Regions from separate parts of the Defluviitalea raffinosedens genome, predicted to be linked through region 1. Evidence: riboswitches for the same ligand, from Rfam matches in the RefSeq annotation. Region 1 holds a riboswitch; the other holds the start of a gene.
What was found. A riboswitch is a leader RNA that binds a small molecule or an ion and turns the genes downstream of it on or off. The one in region 1 is predicted to bind cyclic di-GMP.
Positions count from the first base shown of each region.

Region 2: another riboswitch for cyclic di-GMP. It lies ahead of JOD07_RS12450 (LytR/AlgR family response regulator transcription factor); the one in region 1 lies ahead of JOD07_RS15530 (cache domain-containing protein).

Region 1 covers NZ_JAFBEP010000026.1:25,180-36,197, reverse strand. Annotated here, with positions in the region: gene JOD07_RS13930 (ABC transporter permease) at 1-470, opposite strand, end outside; gene JOD07_RS13925 (ABC transporter ATP-binding protein) at 912-1,580, opposite strand; gene JOD07_RS13920 (sensor histidine kinase) at 1,693-2,610, opposite strand; partial or broken gene JOD07_RS13915 (response regulator transcription factor) at 2,603-3,280, opposite strand; gene JOD07_RS13910 (serine hydrolase domain-containing protein) at 3,342-4,250, opposite strand; gene JOD07_RS15535 (methyl-accepting chemotaxis protein) at 4,510-5,784, opposite strand; gene JOD07_RS15530 (cache domain-containing protein) at 5,842-6,471, opposite strand; cyclic di-GMP riboswitch class I at 6,631-6,715, opposite strand; gene JOD07_RS13900 (methyl-accepting chemotaxis protein) at 6,821-8,521, opposite strand; gene JOD07_RS13895 (GntR family transcriptional regulator) at 8,827-9,540, opposite strand; gene JOD07_RS13890 (PTS sugar transporter subunit IIA) at 9,626-10,021, opposite strand; gene JOD07_RS13885 (PTS system mannose/fructose/sorbose family transporter subunit IID) at 10,205-11,018, opposite strand, start outside.
Region 2 covers NZ_JAFBEP010000020.1:19,047-30,064, reverse strand. Annotated here, with positions in the region: gene JOD07_RS12475 (FecCD family ABC transporter permease) at 1-77, shown strand, start outside; gene JOD07_RS12470 (ABC transporter ATP-binding protein) at 106-579, shown strand; gene JOD07_RS12465 (amidohydrolase family protein) at 624-1,493, shown strand; gene JOD07_RS12460 (DUF3842 family protein) at 1,556-1,879, shown strand; gene JOD07_RS12455 (CooT family nickel-binding protein) at 1,977-2,165, shown strand; cyclic di-GMP riboswitch class I at 2,540-2,626, shown strand; gene JOD07_RS12450 (LytR/AlgR family response regulator transcription factor) at 2,787-3,527, shown strand; gene JOD07_RS12445 (Spo0B domain-containing protein) at 3,540-4,571, shown strand; gene JOD07_RS15505 (sensor histidine kinase) at 4,526-4,882, shown strand; gene JOD07_RS12440 (ArsR/SmtB family transcription factor) at 5,109-5,444, shown strand; gene hgcA (mercury methylation corrinoid protein HgcA) at 5,437-6,525, shown strand; gene hgcB (mercury methylation ferredoxin HgcB) at 6,537-6,830, shown strand; gene arsB (ACR3 family arsenite efflux transporter) at 6,848-7,924, shown strand; gene JOD07_RS12420 (arsenate reductase ArsC) at 7,917-8,321, shown strand; gene JOD07_RS12415 (substrate-binding domain-containing protein) at 8,756-9,610, shown strand; gene pstC (phosphate ABC transporter permease subunit PstC) at 9,681-10,535, shown strand; gene pstA (phosphate ABC transporter permease PstA) at 10,535-11,018, shown strand, end outside.

The DNA of each region.
Region 1 (11,018 bases):
TGGAAAATGTTATAGATAATAAGATACCCCGTAAAGATAATGATGAACAGAAGAATGATCATCGCTATCACAACCACTGGATCAATATTGTTAATAAACTGTGTGCCAGTGTAACCCCAATTGACTCCAGTTGAAATATAGTTATCTCCTAAGGAACGGTTTTCATTTTGATAACCGTGATTTGCCAGTATTTTATTGAGATCTTCTTCAATATGCAGTGAACTGTCCAACATAACATCCATATTCCATGAACCGGTCATGCCGTCCTTACCAATACCACTGCCAATACCCACCTGTTCAAATATGGCCTGTGCACGACTGTGAGGAATAAGGACATGATTGGCAACAGTTGCCTCATCATATTCCCACCAACCACTCAAAACAAAAGTTTCTGTTATTTTTGTTCCATCCACATCAAAGGTAATAGTAAACTCATTCCCCAAAGTCGGCTCGACACCCAGCAATTCCAATACCCGCGTGTCAGTAGCGGCTTCACTAGTACCCTCCTCAGGTAAACGACCTTCTACAGGGTCACAATATGTCCAATGGGCATGAATTGCATCACTGTATCCAATTTCCACTTGGGATTTATTAAACGGTACATCATAGGCCATGCCTACAATACGACGCAGTCCATATTGTTTTATAAGAGAATCATTTTTTATCTCATCAAACTGCTCATAGGTCAAATACTTAAATGATCCATGAGACCAACCTCCTACCCTTCGAAAGTTAGCCTGTTGGATAGAATGATTTATGGATAGCATCACCGTAAACAATGAAGTAAACAATATGGTGGTTAAGGCAATGGCAAATATAGCAATAAGATTTCTGGTTTTCGTCGCTTTCATACTTTTTATACTCAGTTGTTGAATGCATTTTTTATTCGCTACATTCATATCCATACCTCCTTATCGAGCAACAATCAAGCCGTCCTCGATACGGACAATACGATCGGCCATCTGTGCAATCTCTTCGTTGTGAGTGATCATTACAATGGTTTGAGTAAATCTCTCACTTGTAATTTTTAATAAACCAAGCACATCCTGGCTTGTTTTAGAATCCAAATTCCCAGTGGGTTCATCTGCTAATATAATTGCGGGCTTAGTGGCCAAAGCCCGGGCAATGGCAACACGCTGCTGCTGTCCCCCCGAAAGATTATTGGGCAAATACTGTAGTTTGGACCTAAGCCCCAATGTATCGATAATATTTTCCACATAAGGAGTATCTGGGGAGTTTCCGTCCAGCTGAATAGGTAATACAATATTTTCATAAACGTTAAGTACAGGGACCAAATTATAATTTTGAAATACAAATCCGATCTTGCGACGGCGAAAAATTGTCAATTCTTCATCCTTCAACGAAAAAATATCCTTTCCATCCACATAAACTTTTCCACTGGTAGGACGGTCCAGACCACCCAGCATATGCAGAAGTGTGCTCTTACCACTTCCTGATGTACCAACAACAGCCACAAATTCTCCTTTTTCTACCTGAAGATCTACACCTGCCAGGGCATGAACTGTATTTTCTCCAAAACCATATATCTTTTTTAAATCTTTCGCTTCTAAAATGGTCATCATAGAACCTCCTTAAATAAAGTCTGTTTGTAACTCTTCAAACAGACTTTATCATACATTTCTTTCTGAAATCTTTCAGGCAGGTAAGTAATTCTAACAGTTTTGAAAGAATTTAATCTTCTCTGGGCAAAAACATAGAAAATACAGAACCTCTACCTAATGATGAAGTAACTTTTATGTATCCACCCTGCTCAGATAAAATCTGGCGCGTAAGATACAAACCAATCCCTACACCATCTTGTTCGCTAACAGAAGGTGAGCGATAAAAGCGCGAAAACACTTTTGCCTGTTCTTCTTCGGAAATTCCTATACCAGTATCAGCTACATCAATGCGGCAAAACAGATTGTATTCTTTGACAGAGATCTGTATCCTTCCTCCTGGTGGAGTGTATTTTATGGCATTGTCCACTAAATTGCATAAAGCTTCCTGGGTCCATTTATAATCAAAGATTGCATAAGCCTCCGTAGGTTCTATGATCAACTGAAGCCCTTTTTGAGTCACTTTGGGTAAGAATTGCTCCACTGTATCCTCCAGCATAGGAGTAATAGCAGTATAAACTGGACGAAGTGTGAAAACTCCCGTTTCCAGACGTGATAGTTTTACCAAGGAAGCAATTAAAAAGTTTAACTTCTCTGCTTGTCCTCGTAATGCCATCACACAATCCATACTTTGTTGAGGGAGTTCCTGTTCCTCCAGCAGTTGTGCATAGAGAAGAATATTGGCAATAGGAGTTTTGGTTTGATGAGAAATATCTGCGATCAGTTCCTTAATTTTTTCCTTCTCAACGGCTAAATTACGCGCTGATACCTCGGAAGCAGTCAGATATCGGTACAATCTGTTCTCCACTGCCGATAATAAACTTTCATCAAAATTTTGCTCTGTAAAGCTTCCATCCAATACACTATCCAGCATTTGGTTAAGGGTTTCTAACATTTTTTTGATTTTATAACGCTCAAACAGGACAACCACTGTGCACAGCAAAATAACTAGCAAAATAATAACAACAAAAATTACGTTACATTCATTCATCCTGTTTCATCACCCATACATACCCCAAACCATAAACGGTTTTAATATACTGCCCTGCATCCAGCTTGTCCCTCAGACGCTTAACTGCAACTGAAAGTGCGTTTTCATCCACATACGCAGAACCATCTCCCCAAATACGGTCTATTAAAACCGCACGACTTAAGGTTGCACCTCTATTTTCTACCAGCAGGCGGAGGAGTTTTTGCTCTGTTTTACTTAATTCCACAGCAGCATCTGCCTTATAAAATTCCATATGTTCAAAATCAAATCTATAGTGATCAATAACCATGTTCTTTTTCTCATTTACAGAGATGCGGCGCAATTGGTTCTTTACTCTTGCACGCAGGATTTCCAGACTGAAAGGTTTTGTGATATAATCATCAGCACCCTGTTCCAATCCCATAACCTCATCCCTCTCCGTATCGTTGGCAGTTAAAAGAATTACCGGAATCAATTGGTCCCCATTTTTTATTTCACGAAGCAATTCAAGTCCATTACCGTCTGGAAGGTTAATATCAAGCAAAACCAAATCCGTCATGCCGCAAGCCAATTGCTTCCGGGCAGACTTTAAATCAAAACAAGGAACAATTTAAAGATCCTGATTCTTTAAGGCAAGACATAAGCCCCGACTAAGATTGCGGTCATCCTCAACAATTAATACTTGCTTCATGTATCCACCCCTTACATCTATTCTATTCATTGATCAAAGCTTATCCACACAATATGGTTTATTACATCATTGGTTCTATATGTTCCTGAATAAACTGAATTCTGTCAAACACAGCCGGTTTAAAAGTGGATGTCACGGTTACAATGAATTCCTTAACAGGATTTATATATATCACATTTCCTCCATCCCCTATAGCTGCAAATATATTATTTTGGGGATCAATTATCCACCATAAATAGCCATAATTCATAAATCCAAATCTCTCACCGCATTGAACAGACGAAGAAGTCATCTCTTTAATCCAGTTAGCAGAAATAATCCTCTGATTCTGATACACTCCTTTTTCCAAGCACATCTGTCCAATTTTCGCCATTTCCAGAGAAGACATACATAACCCAAATCCAGCAGTAACATTTCCGTTAGATTCACAAAACCAAACACTTTTTTTCGGTTCTTTAGAAGTTATAAAGTCAATATACTCCTCTTTATTTTTTACTGTGTAAGCTATCCGAGGTTTAATCCCAAGGGGAGAAAAAAGCACGGCATTGGCAAATTCTATGGTGCTTATACCGCTTACTTTGCTGATGAGATCACTTAAAACCTGTATCCCAAGAGTCGTATACTTAAATTCTCCTGTAATGCCTCTTCTTCCGCCCATCAAATCCAGAACAGTCTTAGACCAGTCAGGACTTGAGCAAACCTTTGTCCATGGTTCTGACTTGAACTTATAAGGAGCAGTCATCGTCAGCAAATGCCTGATTGTAATTTGCTGAATTGTTTTTTCTCCACGTTTCATCTGATAGTCAGGATAGAATTCCAATATCTTTTGGTCCAAATTCATCAGTTTCTTATCCACTGCAATACCAATTAAAAGAGAAATAATACTCTTTGTAACCGATGCAATGTGAAAATGATCCTGCCCATCAAAGCCATTCCATGTGTCAGAGTATACCACCTTACCTTTCTTCATAGTCGTAATCTGACAAATATTCTTGTGATTCTCTGACACAAAATTATGTAACAGCTTATAATCCATCATTTATCACTACCTTTTTCATAAATGAAGAATTGGCCAATCCTTACTTTCAGATATCTGTATGTATAAACTATACGATTATAAAATAATATTCAAGAAAAATTTTTTAAATATTGAAAAAGCCATAAAGTTCAAAATAACTTTATGGCTTTAATTACATTCTTATTTTACCGAGCTGATGACTTATTGATGCTTATTTGATTCTAAATTTCGTAACTTGATCGAGAAGTTCATTTGCCACATCTTTTAACTGACCAGAAGACTGAGCAATGGTTTCCATTGAAGCCAATTGTTCTTCTGAGGTCGCTGAGATTTCCTGCATACCGGCTGATGTTTGTTCTGCGACAGAGGAAATATTTTCCGCATTACTCGTTACTGCTTCAATCTGATTATAAATCTGTTCTAAGGCTATGGAAATGTCATGAGAAATTTGCGCAAGCCCAGCGATGGAATCAAAAATCTTATCAAAACTTTCTTTGGTATCTTCTGCTGAATATTCCATGGCAAGGACGCTTTCTTTAACCTGATTCATATTCTGAACTGCTTCATTCACTCTGTCATTGATATCATTAACAATATTTTCAATTCTTTTAGTAGCATTGCCGGATTGCTCTGCCAGTTTACGAATCTCTTCAGCAACCACAGCGAAACCCCGTCCTGCTTCTCCCGCACGGGCTGCTTCTATGGAAGCATTTAACGCCAGGAGGTTGGTCTGCCCTGCTATATTGTTGATTTCTCCAATGATATTACGGATCTCATCAGCCATTGTTGCCAGCTGATGTATGGATTGGCCAACAGCATATGTAAACTGATTGTTTTCTTCGATTTTTTGACCTTGATGCATAAGAGCCTCCTGGCCTTTTTTAGCAAGCTCAAGAGATGTTTTTGCCTGATCTGCTGCAACTTTAGTTTTCTTCGTAGATTCTGAGATGATTTCAGTAACTTTAATAGTCGCATCCGTTGTCTCTTGAATCATTGACGCTTGCTCACTGTTGCCCTGGGCCATCTCATTAATCGTAGTCACGACTTGAGTTAAGCTCTGAGTAGCCTCTTCACTGGTTAGGGATAACTGCAAAGAATGAGAAGCTACCGTTGAAGCAACGGTTTGAATACTGCCTACAAGCCTTCTTAAATTCGTAATCATTGACTTAAGACTATTAAAGACCTGACCAATTTCATCTTTTGAGTTGAATTTAACTTCAAAATCTTTTAAATCCCCGTCTGCAATAGTTTGGATGATAGAAGATAATTCAACCAGAGGCGCAGTAAACCTCTTGGAAAAATAAAGCCCCAATAATCCAACAATAACAGCTACAGCAACAATCAAAATAACAGCTACGTTCAGGAGATTAAAAGCAGAAGACATTGCAACTGAAAAAGGAGTTTCTACAACAATTAACCATCCTGAAAGTTCATTTAATGCATGGCTGACGATAACATCCTCACCTTGAATGTTTTTGGTTCGCAATGTCGTATTATTTCCAGAAAGGCCTGCCTGTACAAATTCTAAAGCACTAAAATCTTCTTAATTCTCCACATATTCAATATTAGGATGAGCTATTACAATCCCTTGTCTGGAAAGCACATAAACCTTCGTACCATCCTGTGAAAGTCTTGCAACAAAATCACTGATTTTAGAAAGCTCGGTACTAGCCTGTAAAGCTCCTACGATCTTATTATTCCTATCACGGGCGGGTGTAGAGATCACAACATTTGATTTACCGGTAACTTTTGAGATGAGAATATCAGATACATACTTTTCATTTCCATTCATAGCCTGCTGAAAAAATTCTCGTTCCAATACGTTGGTAAAGGCATCATCATTACTTTTAGCCACTTGCTCTCCTTGAGCATTATCCAAAGCAATAACAAGGTCTGAATTGACATTAGCTGCGCCTACCAGTATATTTTTTGCAGAGTTCAAATCAAAATCGCCAACAGCTGGCTGATTAGCAACCATATGCAGGGTATTGAAGTTCTTTTCAAGCATACCATTAATTTCTGCTTTAACAACTTCCAACTTATCCTGGCTTGACTGATAAATATCATTTTTGGAAATTGAAATAGATAGTGACATGGATATCACTGAAAAGATTAATATTGGAATCAGACTGGTAGTTAAAAGTATCGAGAATAGCCGCGTTCTAAGTTTCAAAATATCTCCTCCTGAATTTTATTGTTTATGTATATTTGATCAGTTCTACGCGCGATTAGACTTAAAAATAACTTATGTAATAGAGGATATATTCCCATTACATAAAATGGCATAAAAAAAAAGCCGCTTTTAGCGACAAGACAGATCAGTACCAGAATGTTCGGTAACCTGGCAGCCATCAGCAAAATCTGGAAGGCCCATAGCTTTGCGCCCTTAGCTTTCACTAAGTTTGCCTTTATCGCAATATATCTAATTCAATTTTAACCGGTATGTGATATCACTATGTAGATTTTACGACATTAATCGACAAATTTCAATATAATTTATTAATTATTAATATATAAATTTTCTATATCTTAAAACGACCTACCAATGTTCTCAATTCTTCAGCCATACTTGCCAATGCATGAGCAGATGACGTAACTTCCTGTACTGTTGCCAGCTGTTCTTCTGATGCACAGGCAATTTCAGTTGTGCTCTGAGAATTTGCTTTTGCTAATTCTGCTATCTTTTCTATGGACTGATTGACTTGTTCTACATTTGCTGACAGTTCTTCCGTAATGGTCGATAGATCCTGTGCTTGTCCACTGACGTTTTCAATAGACTTCAAAATCTTTTCAAAAGAATTTCCTGCCTCTTCCGCTAACCCTAATCCATTTTTGGCAACAGCATTAGCACCTTTTGCCATGTTTGAGGCCTTTATAATACCTTCCTGAATGATTTTTATGATTCCATAAATCTGATTTGCAGAATTCCTGGATTGATCTGCCAATTTGCGAACTTTCTCAGCTACTACCGCAAAACCTTTTCCATGTTCACCAGCTCTTGCAGCTTCTATCGCTGCATTAAGCGCTAAAAGGTTGGTCTGTTCAGCGATCCCAGCAATCACATCAATAATTTCTCCAATTTCATCGGAATGATTTCTCAAATTCGTCATCACTTGTATCGTGTCACTTGTTGCATCGTGCATGTTTCTTACTTCTCCAACTACTTTTTGAATGTATTCATTTCCATCATGGGCCTGGACCATAGTTTCATTGGCTGCTTCCGCGACCGTACTGATTGAATCTGCAATATGTTGAATACCACCCGTAATCTCAGCAATAGCTCCAGCACTTTCTTCTGTATTTTTACTTTGGACTTCTGCTGTCTTAGCTACTTCCTGAATTGACGTCGTAACTTGATTGGTTACAGAAGCTGTTTGCTCTGAACTTGCCAACAGCTCTTCCGATGATACAGCTACCTGCTGCGATGTATAATTCACCTGACCAAGCATTGTCCGCAAAGTCCCAAGCATTTTGTTAAATGCCGCTGCCATATCTCCTATTTCATCCTTTGATTTCACATGAATCTCTTTGGTTAAGTCTCCTTCTCCTTCCGCAATATCTTTTAATTGAGCATTCATTTCTTTTATTGGACGGACAATTGAACGAGTAAGCACCATAGTAGCAATCATAGCAAGAATGCTGGTAAAAATAATTGTAACAAGAAGGGATAATAATACTGAAATAATCGTATTTTTAACAGCTTGGATCGGACAACCTACTAACCACATACCAATGTTATTACCATTCTCATCTTTTACTGGTTGATACATCGTTAAGTACGGATTTCCTGAAATATCTGCTTCACCTACATAGATTTCCCCGCTCCCAAGTACAGCTTCTGCAATAGAGTTATCTGCATCAGCCCCAATTTTTCTTACTCCATCTACAACGATATTAGTAGCCACAGTGTAATTCTTAAGAAATATATTAACAATTCCACCCGTTATTTCTCCAATTTCTTCAAAGATTTCATTGTTATCATTAATCTTTACATTTCCTTTGTAGAGTTCACCTTCTTTAACATTCCATGCTCCTGGATACCTTTCATTGAGTATGCTCATTCCCAGATTAGATTGAATTGCAACATCATCTCTGTATATCTCAATCATGGTTTCTTCAATCTTATATTTTGAAATGAAGAATACAACCATAGTAAGATAAACAATTACACCAATCATTAAAAGGTTGAATTTTGTTCTCATTTTCATTTTTTCTAGTCTCATCTAAATGTCTCCTTTTTGTGTATTTTGTAGTTTGGTGTCGAAAATGCTTAATTAGCTTAGCATAATTTCATTAAATATGCAAAACTTCTTGCAAATTTTTTTGCTCAATAACATCAAAATGTTTATTGTTATGCGTTTGCCTGTATTACCAAAGTGCAACAGTCCCTTTATTCATTTTTCCTCATAATAGAATTGAATGGCACAATAAAACGCACCTTTGTAGGAGCAAGTCTGTCTCGTTGCTGCAAGCACGATCAAACAGACAATCCTCAAAGGAGCGCTTTATAATAAACTCTTATAATCCATTAAATCTTTACTTCGACAGTAACCGAATACCAATCTTTATTAAAGTATGTTTCAGCATATTCTATGATCTTTCCAGATTCACCATATGTGGTTCTCTTTACAAAGAAAGTATCTGTACCTTTCCTCAGATTCATCAATTTGGCAATATGGCTGTCATTAACTGCTTTCACTGAATAGTTTTCAGTTGCACCAACCGGAAAAATATTATATTCAGCCAGTGTTTTATAAAAAGACTTGCTTTCGCAAATTTTCTGAGCCTGTTCAAGATTAAGCATATTACTGTCCATAAAAGAGCTTTGATAAGCAACTGGCTCATTATTAACCATTCTGATTCTTCTGACACAAATAATGGAGCGCTCAGGGGGTATTTCCAACTTTTCTGCAATATTCTCATTTACAATTTCTTCAATCTTATCCACTTGCATATCGATCTTATAACCTTGCTGCAATAATTCATCACTGAAACTGATCGAAGTTAATTTGCGATTGATACGCTCTTTGGCAACAAAGGTTCCTACACCTTGAACACCTATCAGATAATTTTCATTAATTAAATCATTAAACGCTTTCCTGACTGTAATAGAAGACACATTATATTTTTTCTTAAGGACAGATTCACTATCAACTTTATCACCTGGCTTCAACTCACCTGACTTAATGGCATTTATAATATCCGTTTTTATTTGCAGATACTTTGGTACTTTATATTCCATAATGATAAGCCCCCTAATATATTAATATAGAAACCAGTCAATATTATAACATACCATTTAAGACATACAAGTATTGCCACATTTCCTATTCAGGAAACTTTGCAACCGCTGTCTTTGTGGTTTCTATAGCCCGATTTGCCAGTTCTTCAATCGATAATTCACTGCCTTCAATCATACTTAACTCTATAAATGCCATCGTATTCAGCCCAGCTACTGTATAATACTGTCCTGGCTTATTCACACATAATTCCGCTGCTACTCGAAATGGTGACGCCCCCAGCAAATCACATGCAAATAATACCTCATCAGTCTCATTAAAACTTTTTAACAAATCTTCAACCTTACCTTTAAAAGAAGCCAAATCATCTTCCTTAGTTAAATCAATGAAATACATCAATTCTGAAAGTCCTACAATCATTTCCAGATTCTGTTTTACTCCTTTAGCATATCCACCATGCCCCATTACTACAACTCTTTTCATGTGAACAATCATACCTTTCTGCAAGTTGCAAATTTTAACTACATTGTTTTACTGCTGTTTCAATTTTTAGCCTTATTGTATAACATGCTTAAGCATTAAATGACAGAGACTTTAATTCAATATGATCATTAAAGTCTCTATCTCGTAAAATCTATCATCTTTATACATGCTCAACTTACTATATTACGCATAAAATCCTGTCGCATATCCGATAAAAGTAAGCACACATGCAATTACAAAAATTAATCCCATCAATTTAAGTGGAGACCACTTTTTCTTTGAATACAGATAGTAAACCACTAAAGTTAAGAGCAATGGCAAAATGTGAGGAAAGATAGAATTAACAACTTTATCCGCATCGAATATAACCTGATTTTCTAATATCTGGCCTGTTGTTGCATCATATACGTCTCTGATGATCTGAATTGGTAATTGAAGCGTAACGAATGACGCTGTTAATGCACCAACAACAATTAATCCCAGTACTGTCATGGTATCTGTCAAATAATTCAGTTTACCAGTTGACATAAATGTCGACATTCCTTCAATACCGGATTTATAACCCAACTTAAACAAATACCAGCTTAGTAAAAAAGTTCCTATCGGATAAACCAGCATATATAATACAGGACCTAACCAACCAGTTGCTTGTGATGCCTGAGAAATTGACAGACAAATTGTTAAAAGAATAGGAATAAAGGTTGCAACCCATAAGGAATCCCCAATGGCAGAAGTCGGACCTATTAATGCTACTTTTACACTACTGATTAAATCAGGAGTACATGCTCCATTAGCATTCGCTTCTTCCAATCCGCAAACAATGCCATTACAAATAGATCCAACTTGTGCTTCTGTATTGAATAAAGTGATATGCCTTTTTAAAGCCTCTGCTTTTTCTTCTTTCGTATCGTATAATTCGTCAATAACCGGTGCCATAGATTGTCCAAAAGCCAATCCTAACATACTTTCTGCCTGCTGCGAACATCCATTCCAGAAA
Region 2 (11,018 bases), on a different contig from region 1:
CATATATGGTTATTGGATTCTTGTTAACATATGTTTTAACTTGCCGGAATAGTTGCAACAGTTCCACAATTATATAATACCAACTTTAATTTCACTGTTTTAGAGATGATTTTATTAGGTAGGTCTTCGCATATTGGCTATGTTCCGGGGAAAGATGATATAGATAAAGCGGATGAGGCAATCGAGAAGATAGGTATTGAGTATTTAAGGGATAAAGAATTCAACAGGTTAAGTGGCGGGGAGAGGCAGCTGGTGATGATTGCACGAGCCATTGCTCAGGATACCGAAGTAATACTGCTTGATGAACCTACCTCTTACCTTGATTTAAAAAATCAGCTTAAAGTATTGAATGTTGTAAAGCAAATTAACTCATCGCAAAAAGTTACATGTATAATGACCTTGCATGATCCCAACCATGCGCTCATGTATTCCGACAAGATTGTTATGTTCAAAAACGGAACTTTAGAAACCGGTACAATTGAAGATATGATTAATGCCAGGAATATATATGAGGTATATGGAGTAAAAGCCGATATAGTAAAAGTGAATAATAAAAAATTTGTGATACCCGATTATTAACTGGATGATATAGCATAAAAAGAATAGCAGAGGTGGAAAAAATAATGAGAGTTTTCGAATCCCATATCCACTTTCCCATTGATATGTATGAAGCTGAATTTACCGAAAAGATAAATGATGTGACTTTGCGGTTAACAGATAATTTAGTAGAAAACATGATCAAATCAAATGTGGTTAAAGCTGCATTGTTGGGGGGACGAGGAAAAGTAAATGAAATGGTGAAAGAGGCAATCCATAGATATCCGGAAATTTTTGTTGGATTAGCTTATATTGATATAGACAAAGATGGCCCAGCGATTTTGAACTACTATAAGGAATCAGGATTTAAGGGAGTTAAAATTATTTGTCCTAATTATAATTATGATGAAGAAAGGTATTATCCATTTTATCAGTTGGCTCAAGAATTAGGGCTTGTGGCTTTGTTTCATACAGGGGTCATTGGAAATGCTGTAGATTACCTTGTAGAGTCTCCTTTTGATAAAAAACTTATTGAAATTTCAAGGGATTTTGAGACAAAAATAAAACGATTTAATACATCTTCGCGTTTCATGCTGCCAATTTATTTGGATAATATTGCATTGAAATTCCCGGAATTGAAGATTATAGGTGCTCATCTAGGTTATGGCATGTATGAGTTATCCTGTGCAATAGCCCGTTTTAGAAGAAATGTGTTTTTTGATCTTTCGGGCGGAGATGTTGTGAGGAGGCACATCACGGAGAAAAGACTGATTGGAAAAGAGATTTCTTCTTATAAAATTCTGTATGCCTCCGACGGTTTACCTGATAAATTATATGATGATATAAGTATATGGGAAGAAGAACTTTATAAAATGGGGCTTAGTGAAAAAGAAATAGATAATATTATGTACTTGAATGCAGCCAGAATTTATGGAGTTGAAGAGCCGGAAGGATGATGTTATCCTATAGGTAACAATCTGCTGTCTTAAAAAGGTAGTGTTTTGATAGGGGGATGCAAGTGAGAATAGCTGTAATAGATGGTCAAGGCGGAGGTATCGGAAAATCAATTGTTGAGAAATTAAGGAAGGAATTGATGGAAGATATTGAAATTGTTGCTCTGGGAACAAACTCGCTTGCCACATCTTTTATGATGAAGGCTGGTGCAAATGAGGGAGCTACAGGAGAAAATGCAATTGTTTATAATTCTAGTAAGGTCGATATAATAATCGGGGCTATAGGAATTATTGCGGCAAATTCAATGTTAGGGGAATTGACTCCAACAATGGCTAAAGCAATTGCTGAAAGTCCAGCTAAAAAAGTGCTTCTTCCATTAAATCGATGAAATATCGAAGTTGTAGGTGTTGATAAGAGTGAGCCTTTGCCGCATCTTATTGATAAGGTGGTTCAAAGTATTAAAGAAAGCATGAAGAGGTGCTAATATGTGTGAAGCAAATGTTTATTTAATTGATGAGAAAGGTGAAGAAAAGCTGTTTCTTGAATCTGTTGACAAGATACTCCCAGAAGAAGAGAACTTGATATTGGAAAATATATTTGGACAAAGGAAGATAGTAAAAGCAAGGATTAAGGAAATGGAACTGGTAAATCATAGAATTGTTTTGCAAAGATGATTTACATGAGGCCATTTACGATAAAAAGACAAAATGCATGTGTATGTAAAATAATTCTTTGCTACAGTAAGAAGGGCAGAGTAAATACAAGAAATCTATGGGTTTGAAGTATCAGCCTAGATGGTAAGCAATATCACTGATAAAATGTTACCTGATATAGGAGAGTAGCATAAGGCCAATGGATGAGATTTATCCGATAGTATTTATTACGCTATTCATTCTCAATTGAATTTTACAAAAAAAGTGAAATTCTAATTACTGGCAGTGAAATTTGAAGGGCAATAATATTAACCAATAAAAATAAAGTGAGTAAGCTTTGACAAATTTCAACATGACCTTTGTTATATAATAAATAGTATAATCAACATAAATAAAACTGATAAAGGCAAACTTGTTGAAAGACAAGGACGCAAAGCCACGGGTCTAAAGCGGTATACCGCTATGATGGCCGGGTTGCCGGAACTAAGCTGCTTTAGGCTCATTGGTGTTTTTATAGCATCAGTGAGCCTTTATGTATACAACCTGAATTATTTATAGCAATGACTTCGAGCCATTATGACTATGATTTGCCGGAAAAGTGTTTACAAGTTTGCCAATAAATCCTGAAAGGAAGTGGTGAGTTTGTTACCGGCTAAAGTTGTAATGGCTGATGATGAACATGGAGTAATGCTGATACTCTGCTCAATTCTTAGTAAGCTTGAAGGGGCTTTGGTTATAGGAACAGCAGATAATGCTAAAGATGCAATAGCACTTGTAAGAGAGCATAACCCGGATTTAGCTATCCTGGATATTGAGATGCCTGATATGAAAGGGATAGAGTTAGCTGAAAAGCTGAGAGATATAAAACCGGATATAGCAATAGTCTTTATAACCGCACATCATGAATACTCTCTTGATGCATTCAAACTGTATGCATCCGATTATATATTAAAGCCAATTGATGAGGATAGAGTAAAATCTACTTTCCGACGCATATATAAGATGCTGGAAATATCAAAAAAGAGTAATACTTCCCAAAATACGGAGACCTGCAGAATTTCAATAAATCTGGGCAATGAACGAGTCTTTATAAAGCTGGATGAGATATTTTATATAGAAAAATCCGGACGTCACACCCTTATTTCATGCTCCAACGGGAAATTTAAAACCCGACAAACCCTGCAGGAGTTGGAGAAGTACTTGGGAAAGATGTTCTTTCGTTCCCATAAATCTTTCATTATAAACACCGATCGGATTGAAAAGATAGTCTCTTTTCCCAATTCATCGTATTATGAGGTAAAATTCAATAATTGTGAAGACAAGGCTTTACTTAGCCGTGACCGTATATCTGAGCTTATGAAGTATTCTGACTATAATGTTTAAGGGGGTATTGCGATGGATGTTATGCCGTTAATTCCCTTTTTAGGTGTGTCTGTTCCTGAAAGCCTGGTTTTGTATTATATGGTACTGGTATTAACGAAGAAAAAGGAGTCACCGTTTGTAGTAATAATCCTTTCCCTGCTGACTTCGATATTCTCATTCAGTATTCGGACAATGCCGGTACGATTTGGTATCCATACCATATCACAAGTAGCACTCATGACTATATTTTTGAACCTCTTTTTTCGATTGCCCTGGCATACTTCAGCAGTTGTAATGGTGCTTTCAAGTGTGTTTTTGGGATTGGCGGAGGGAATCTCAGTTCCTCTTCTGGCTTGGATTTTTAAATTAAAACTTGAACAAATCATCTCTGATCCTTTGCTAAGAATACTTTTTACTTTGCCACACTTAGTTTTACTTTCAGTATTAGCGTATATCATTGGCAAACGAGGATGGCGCTTACCGTTAATATCAGAAAAATTGGGAATAAAAAATGAGTCTGACAAAAGAACAACAAAGCAATCCATTAGGCAAAATTGTCTTTTGACATTATGCCTGGTACAAGCTTTAATGCTTGTTTTATTAAATCTTAGTTTTCATGCTTACAACACAGGTGTTTATCCCAGTTTTACACTTAAAACCCTAATAGAAGTTGGCAGCATTGTTTTATTGGTCTCTGTTTTAGCAACAATTTTTGTATCCGGATATCTGTTAAAAGTCATAGAACACGATGCAAAACTGGAAACAGAAATTCATTATGCCAGAGATAGACACAATTTACATTTGCGTTTGCAGGTTGAGCGTCATGACTTTTACAACCATCTTACTGCTATTTATGGATACATAAAGGCTTGTCATTTCGACCAGGCAGAAACTTATATCGAAAATTTGTATCATACTGTCAGCCGCATAGGAAGCCTCCTGAAAATTGAACCTCCGGAATTAGCGGCTATTATAAGTACAAAATATGAGGAAGCAAAAATTAACGGAATCAAGTTCTATTGGCATGTAAAAATACAAGACGGTTCACTTCCACTTTCGAATTAACCGGTAACCTTCTAGATAATGCTTTAGATGCAGTAAAAATGAATGGTTCCCCACGAATAGACTTAGTTCTAATGTGCAATAGGCTAGGTTTGGAATTAAAGGTATCCAATAACGGCAGTCCCATCCCTCAAAATGTAAGGCAAAATATTTTTACTGCCGGATATACGACTAAAAGCATTAAACAGCATAGTGGTCTTGGCCTATATATAATTAAGCAGATTATAGATCGTTATGACGGTCAATTACAGTTGAGAGAGCCAGAAGACTATACCGGTGTAGAATTTGTGATTTATATTCCTTGGAGTAAATAAGTGCGATAATTGTTCTGATTACAGTAATGAACATTTCAGTTTATATATGTTACGCTATGGAGGCATCATGCACTTAGTTTATTTTATTCATATACATTTCATTGGGTATTGGGTACGAAAGAATAAGGTATTAGATTTACTATATGATTTTCTGCTTTCATATTGACACTCTTCGATTTGGCGCATATAATGATCATATCGATATTTATAGATTTGAGGTGCCGATATGGAAGACTATTTGGAATATGCTAAAGTATTCAAGGCGCTGGGGGATCCTAAGAGGGCCATGATTGTGGATATGCTCTCCTGTGGGGAACTTTGCGCTTGTATGATTTTAGAGAAATTCGATATGTCCCAATCCACGCTGTCTCACCACATGAAGATCCTGTGTGAATGCGGGCTGGTCAAGGGCAGAGAACAAGGTAAGTGGACGTATTACTCATTGGACACAAATACTGTCAGCAGAATAATGCGATTTCTCTGTAACATTACCTCCGAAAAAGAAAATTGCATCTGCCAAGAAGATGCAGGATGTTGTAAAGGATGGGATGAAAATGAGTAAAGAAAAATCATGCTGCTGCTCGGCCAGTAGTTGTTGCAGCACTGAGTCCATTACGCCGTATGATAAGAATGATAAATGGGTAACCGGTGTGATCCATACCCTTAAAGGTAGCGTGCCTGTGGTTTCAACAAATCTTCACTTCAAAGACATGCTCGGAGCGTGGAAGGTGCGCTGGGGTATTGGCAGGATGAATTATAAGATAAATCCGGGGCTCTACGCTATAGGTAAGCCTGATCATACATCTCCTGTGTTGGTAAGCGCGAACTACAAGCTGACATTTGATGTCTTGAGGAAAGAGTTATCAGGCCTGGATTGCTGGATTCTGATACTTGATACTAAAGGCATCAATGTCTGGTGCGCCGCCGGTAAAGGCACATTCGGAACCGATGAAATAGTAAGCCGAATATCGAAAACCGGGCTGTCTGAGATAGTATCCCACAGGAAATTGGTGCTGCCGCAGTTGGGTGCGCCCGGTGTGAGCGCCCATGAAGTGACAAAACAAACCGGATTTACTGTGATTTATGGGCCTGTGAGGGCGAAGGATATAAAGGCTTTTCTCGATTCAGGCTTCAAAGCCACAGAAGAAATGCGTACCGTGAAATTTACGATGTGGGACAGATTGGTTCTCACTCCAATGGAGCTGGTGGCTGCCGCAAAGTCTTCGTTGATGGTTTTTGGTGTAATGTTTCTCCTGAACCTGTTCGCTGCAAGACCTTTCGGGTTAGCGGATTTCATTGCTTATTCGGGTGCTGTGGTAACGGGAACTGTAATAACGCCTTTGCTTCTTCCCGTGATTCCCGGCAGTGCCTTCGCATGGAAGGGCTGGCTGCTGGGGTTAATTTGGACGTTGGGATTTACCTGGTATAGCGGCTGGTTTGTTCCCGGATTCTCGCTTCTTGACATAGGGTATTTGCTGGTATTGCCGTCATTGTCGGCTTTCTTGGCGATGAATTTTACAGGTTCGTCAACATATACATCCTTTTCCGGTGTTATCAAAGAAATGAAAATAGCTGTGCCGCTTATTGCTATTTCATTAGTAGTAGGGCTTGTATTGTTGCTGATAAATAGTATCTGGGTATAAAGGAGGACGCTATGAAACATAGATATTTGAAAAATGTTGCAACGCTTCGTTTGTCTGCTGAAAAATGTATCGGCTGCGGAAGATGCGCCGAAGTTTGCCCCCATAGAGTTTTCAGTGTGAACGAAAAGAAAGCACAGATTGAAAATAAAGACCATTGTATGGAGTGCGGCGCTTGCGCGAAAAATTGTCCCGCAAACGCTATCACTGTTGACGCCGGAGTGGGATGTGCCTTTGCCGTGATTATGGGTTGGCTTACAGGAAGTGAGCCGAGCTGTGGTTGTTCAAGCGGTGAGGAATGCTGCTGAAATGGAGGGTGATTATTATGAGTAATGAAAAAAATGCAGGTATTGGCTTTTTTGAAAAGTATCTGACCTTGTGGGTAGCCCTGTGCATGATTGTCGGTGTACTCATCGGAAAATACCTGCCCGCTGTTCCTAATTTTTTAGGTCAATTTGATTATGCGCAGGTTTCCATTCCCATCGCTATTTTGATATGGCTGATGATTTACCCCATGATGATGAAGGTGGATTTCGCCAGCATCAAAAATGTAGGCAAGAATCCTAAGGGCCTTTTTGTTACATGGATAGTCAACTGGTTGATAAAGCCTTTTACCATGTTCGGCATTGCTTGGCTGTTTTTCTTTGTAATTTTTAAATCTCTAATTCCGGAAGAATTGGCACAAGACTATCTTGCGGGAGCAATACTTCTTGGAGCGGCACCATGCACAGCAATGGTGTTTGTATGGAGTTATTTGACAAAAGGCAACGCAGCATATACTGTCGTACAAGTAGCAACAAATGATCTTATAATTCTCATAGCTTTCACGCCTATAGTTGCATTTCTACTAGGTGTAGGCGGCGTAACCATACCATGGGATACTCTTATTCTATCCGTAGTATTGTTTGTTGTCATTCCATTGGCTGGTGGGGCAATTACACGTAATTATGTTATAAAAAAGCGTGGACTTGATTATTTTGAAAAGAGTTTTGTCCCGAAATTTGGAAATATCACTACTATAGGTTTATTGTTAACATTAATCATAATTTTTTCATTCCAGGGAGATGTAATTCTGAATAATCCACTGCACATTGTATTAATTGCTATACCGTTGATTATTCAGACTTTTCTTATCTTTTTCATTGCTTATCTGGCAAGCAAAGCTATAAAGCTTTCACATGATATAGCAGCACCTGCCGGTATGATTGGTGCATCTAACTTCTTTGAACTGGCAGTTGCCGTTGCGATTGCTTTGTTTGGTACAGAAAGTCCGGCTGCACTTGCTACCATTGTAGGGGTTCTTACAGAAGTGCCTGTTATGTTGATACTTGTAAAGATAGCAAATAATACAAGGCACTGGTTTCCGGTAAAAAGACAGAAAGTAGGCATGGCCAATGAGTAATAAACCTAAGGTCGCATTTATTTGTGTTCATAATTCATGTCGAAGCCAAATAGCTGAGGCGCTTGGTAAGCATTTTGCAGGAGATATATTTGAAAGCTACTCTGCCGGCACAGAAACAAAACCCCAAATTGATCAGGATGCTGTGCGTCTAATGAAAAAGCTATATGATATAGATATGGAGAAAACCCAATATTCAAAGCTGCTTGATGAAATCCCTCCGGTAGATATTGTTATTACAATGGGATGCAATGTGGAATGCCCTTACCTTCCATGTAAACACAGGGAAGATTGGGGACTGGATGATCCCACAGGCAAGGGTGATGACGAATTTAAAAAAGTAATCTCAAGAATAGAAACAAAAGTAAAGGAGCTAAAAGTCAGACTAAAGCATAAATAATTATAACACCAATTCCAATCGAGTAGTTTGAACGATGGCTATATTACGCAGTGTAAAGCAAATTTAAGATGGGGCAATGATGAGAGAATGTCGGTTTTTTATCCGGCGTTTTCTTTTTTATAGATAAAATTTTTAATATCAGTGACAAGTATTCTATATGCAGAAAAGCGGTAAAATGTTTACGGTAATCCATCTACTATCGGTCCATCCACCTCCAATCAAATTTTACAGTAGAGGCGGGTTTCATAGAATTAAGTACATTGAAAGCAGAACCCCCAAGGAAGGCCTTTAGATTGATTAGATGAAAGGATATATAATTTGATTTTACAAGAATTTAACCTAAACCTGCATTTATCTTTAACTTCTATGCTGTAATATTCATATTGTCAAAGAAGAAATTATTGAGAGAAAAGGTAAAGGAGTGAAAAAGCAGAATGAAAAAGAATTTAGGACTTATTTCAACTATAATCATGCTGACAATCTTCTTCACAGGCTGTGCAGGCGGAGGCCGCAATGACATTGTAGTTGTTTCCCGGGAAGATGGATCGGGCACCAGAGGAGCATTTATTGAACTGTTTGGAATTGAAGAAAAGGATGCAAATGGAAACAAGATAGATCATACAACAGACGAGGCAACCGTTGTAAACAGTACTTCCATCGTAATGACCACGGTAGCTGGCAATAAGAACTCCATTGGGTATATCTCCCTGGGTTCCTTGAATGATACCGTCAAAGCAGTTAAGATTGATGGAATAGAGCCCACCGTTGGAAATATTAAAAACAATGCTTACAAGATATTCAGACCTTTCAATATTGCAACCAAGGAAGACCTCAGCGAACTGGCTCAGGATTTTATCAGGTTTATTCTTAGCAACGACGGACAAAAGGTAGTAGAAGACAATGGCTATATTGCTTCATCAGAAGAAGGTCCTTACAGCGGCTCGAAGCCATTCGGCAAAATAGTAGTTGCAGGATCCTCGTCCGTTACTCCGGTCATGGAGAAGCTGAAAGAGGCTTATTTGAAGCTGAACACCAATGCAGAGATTGAGATACAGATCAGTGATTCTACAACAGGCATGAATTCAGTAATGGAAGGAACTTGTGATATCGGTATGGCATCCAGAGAGTTGACGGAGAGCGAATTGAAAAGCTTGAGATCAACAGTAATAGCCATGGATGGGCTTGCAGTCATCGTAAACAAGGAAAATACAATAAGCAACATTACAAGTGACCAGATTAACGCCATTTTCAAAGGGGAAATTACCTCCTGGAATGAGGTTGCTAAGTAAGCCAAAATAAACTGGCAGGGTATTTTGCCAGATCAGGTGCGTATACGGGCTTTTAAGGGGTTAAGTATCTATGACAAAATATAAAGAAAGCATAATGAAAGCAATATTTTTTGCAGCAGCATGCACATCCATTCTGGCTGTTGCACTTATTTGTTTATTTCTGTTTATAAACGGCATACCTGCTATGGCGAAAATCGGAATATTTGATTTTCTGCTGGGCACAACCTGGAAACCTAATAATACACCTCCTTCTTTTGGAATTTTACCCATGATATTGGGAAGTATCTATGTAACAGCCGGCGCTGCAGTGATTGGAGTACCCATAGGGATTTTGACAGCTGTATTCATGGCCAGGTACTGCCCCAAAAGGCTGTACCGCATCTTAAAACCTGCAATAAACCTGCTCGCAGGGATTCCTTCCATTGTATACGGGTTTTTCGGACTTGTAGTCATAGTTCCTTTTATCCGTGATACCTTTGGGGGCACCGGTAGCAGCATGTTGACGGCATCCATTCTCCTGGGCATCATGATTTTGCCTACGATTGCAGGCGTAAGCGAATCAGCAATCAGAGCAGTCCCTCAAAGCTATTATGAAGGCGGACTGGCACTTGGGGCGAGCCATGAAAGGAGCATATTTTTTGTAATGCTTCCGGCTGCAAAATCCGGCATCATGGCTGCTGTGGTCCTGGGTATAGGCAGAGCCATCGGAGAGACCATGGCAGTCATCATGGTTGCAGGAAACCAGGCACGAATGCCTGCCGGATTGCTGAAAGGCGTCAGGACACTTACAGCCAACATAATCATTGAAATGGGCTATGCTGCGGAACTGCACAGGGAGGCCCTGATTGCGACAGCTGTTGTGCTGTTTGTATTTATTCTTATTATAAATTTATTATTGTCACTGCTTAAAAGGAGGACTGGCTGATGGAATGCATAAACAAGCGATCATTCGGGCAAAAGCTCAAGGCCTATAAACGCAGCCCCCTGTCGCTGGCCCTGTTCCTCCTGGTGTTAGTATCAACAATTCTTACCATAGGTATTTTGCTTTTTTTGATTGGGTATATCATGATAAGAGGGATACCTAATATCAAGCCTGAGCTGTTTCAGTGGGAATATAATACATTGAATGTTTCACTTATGCCGGCTTTGATAAATACTGTTATCATGACGTTAATCTCGCTTCTGATTGCAGCGCCTATAGGAATTTTTTCTGCCATCTATCTGGTTGAGTATGCGAAAAGAGGCAAAAGGCTGGTTGGCATAATCAGAATTACTGCCGAGACACTGTCAGGGATTCCGTCAATCGTTTACGGCTTGTTTGGATTGCTGTTTTTTGTAACTGCTCTTGGCTGGGGAATGTCACTCCTGGCAGGTGCATGCACATTGGCAATTATGATTCTGCCGCTTG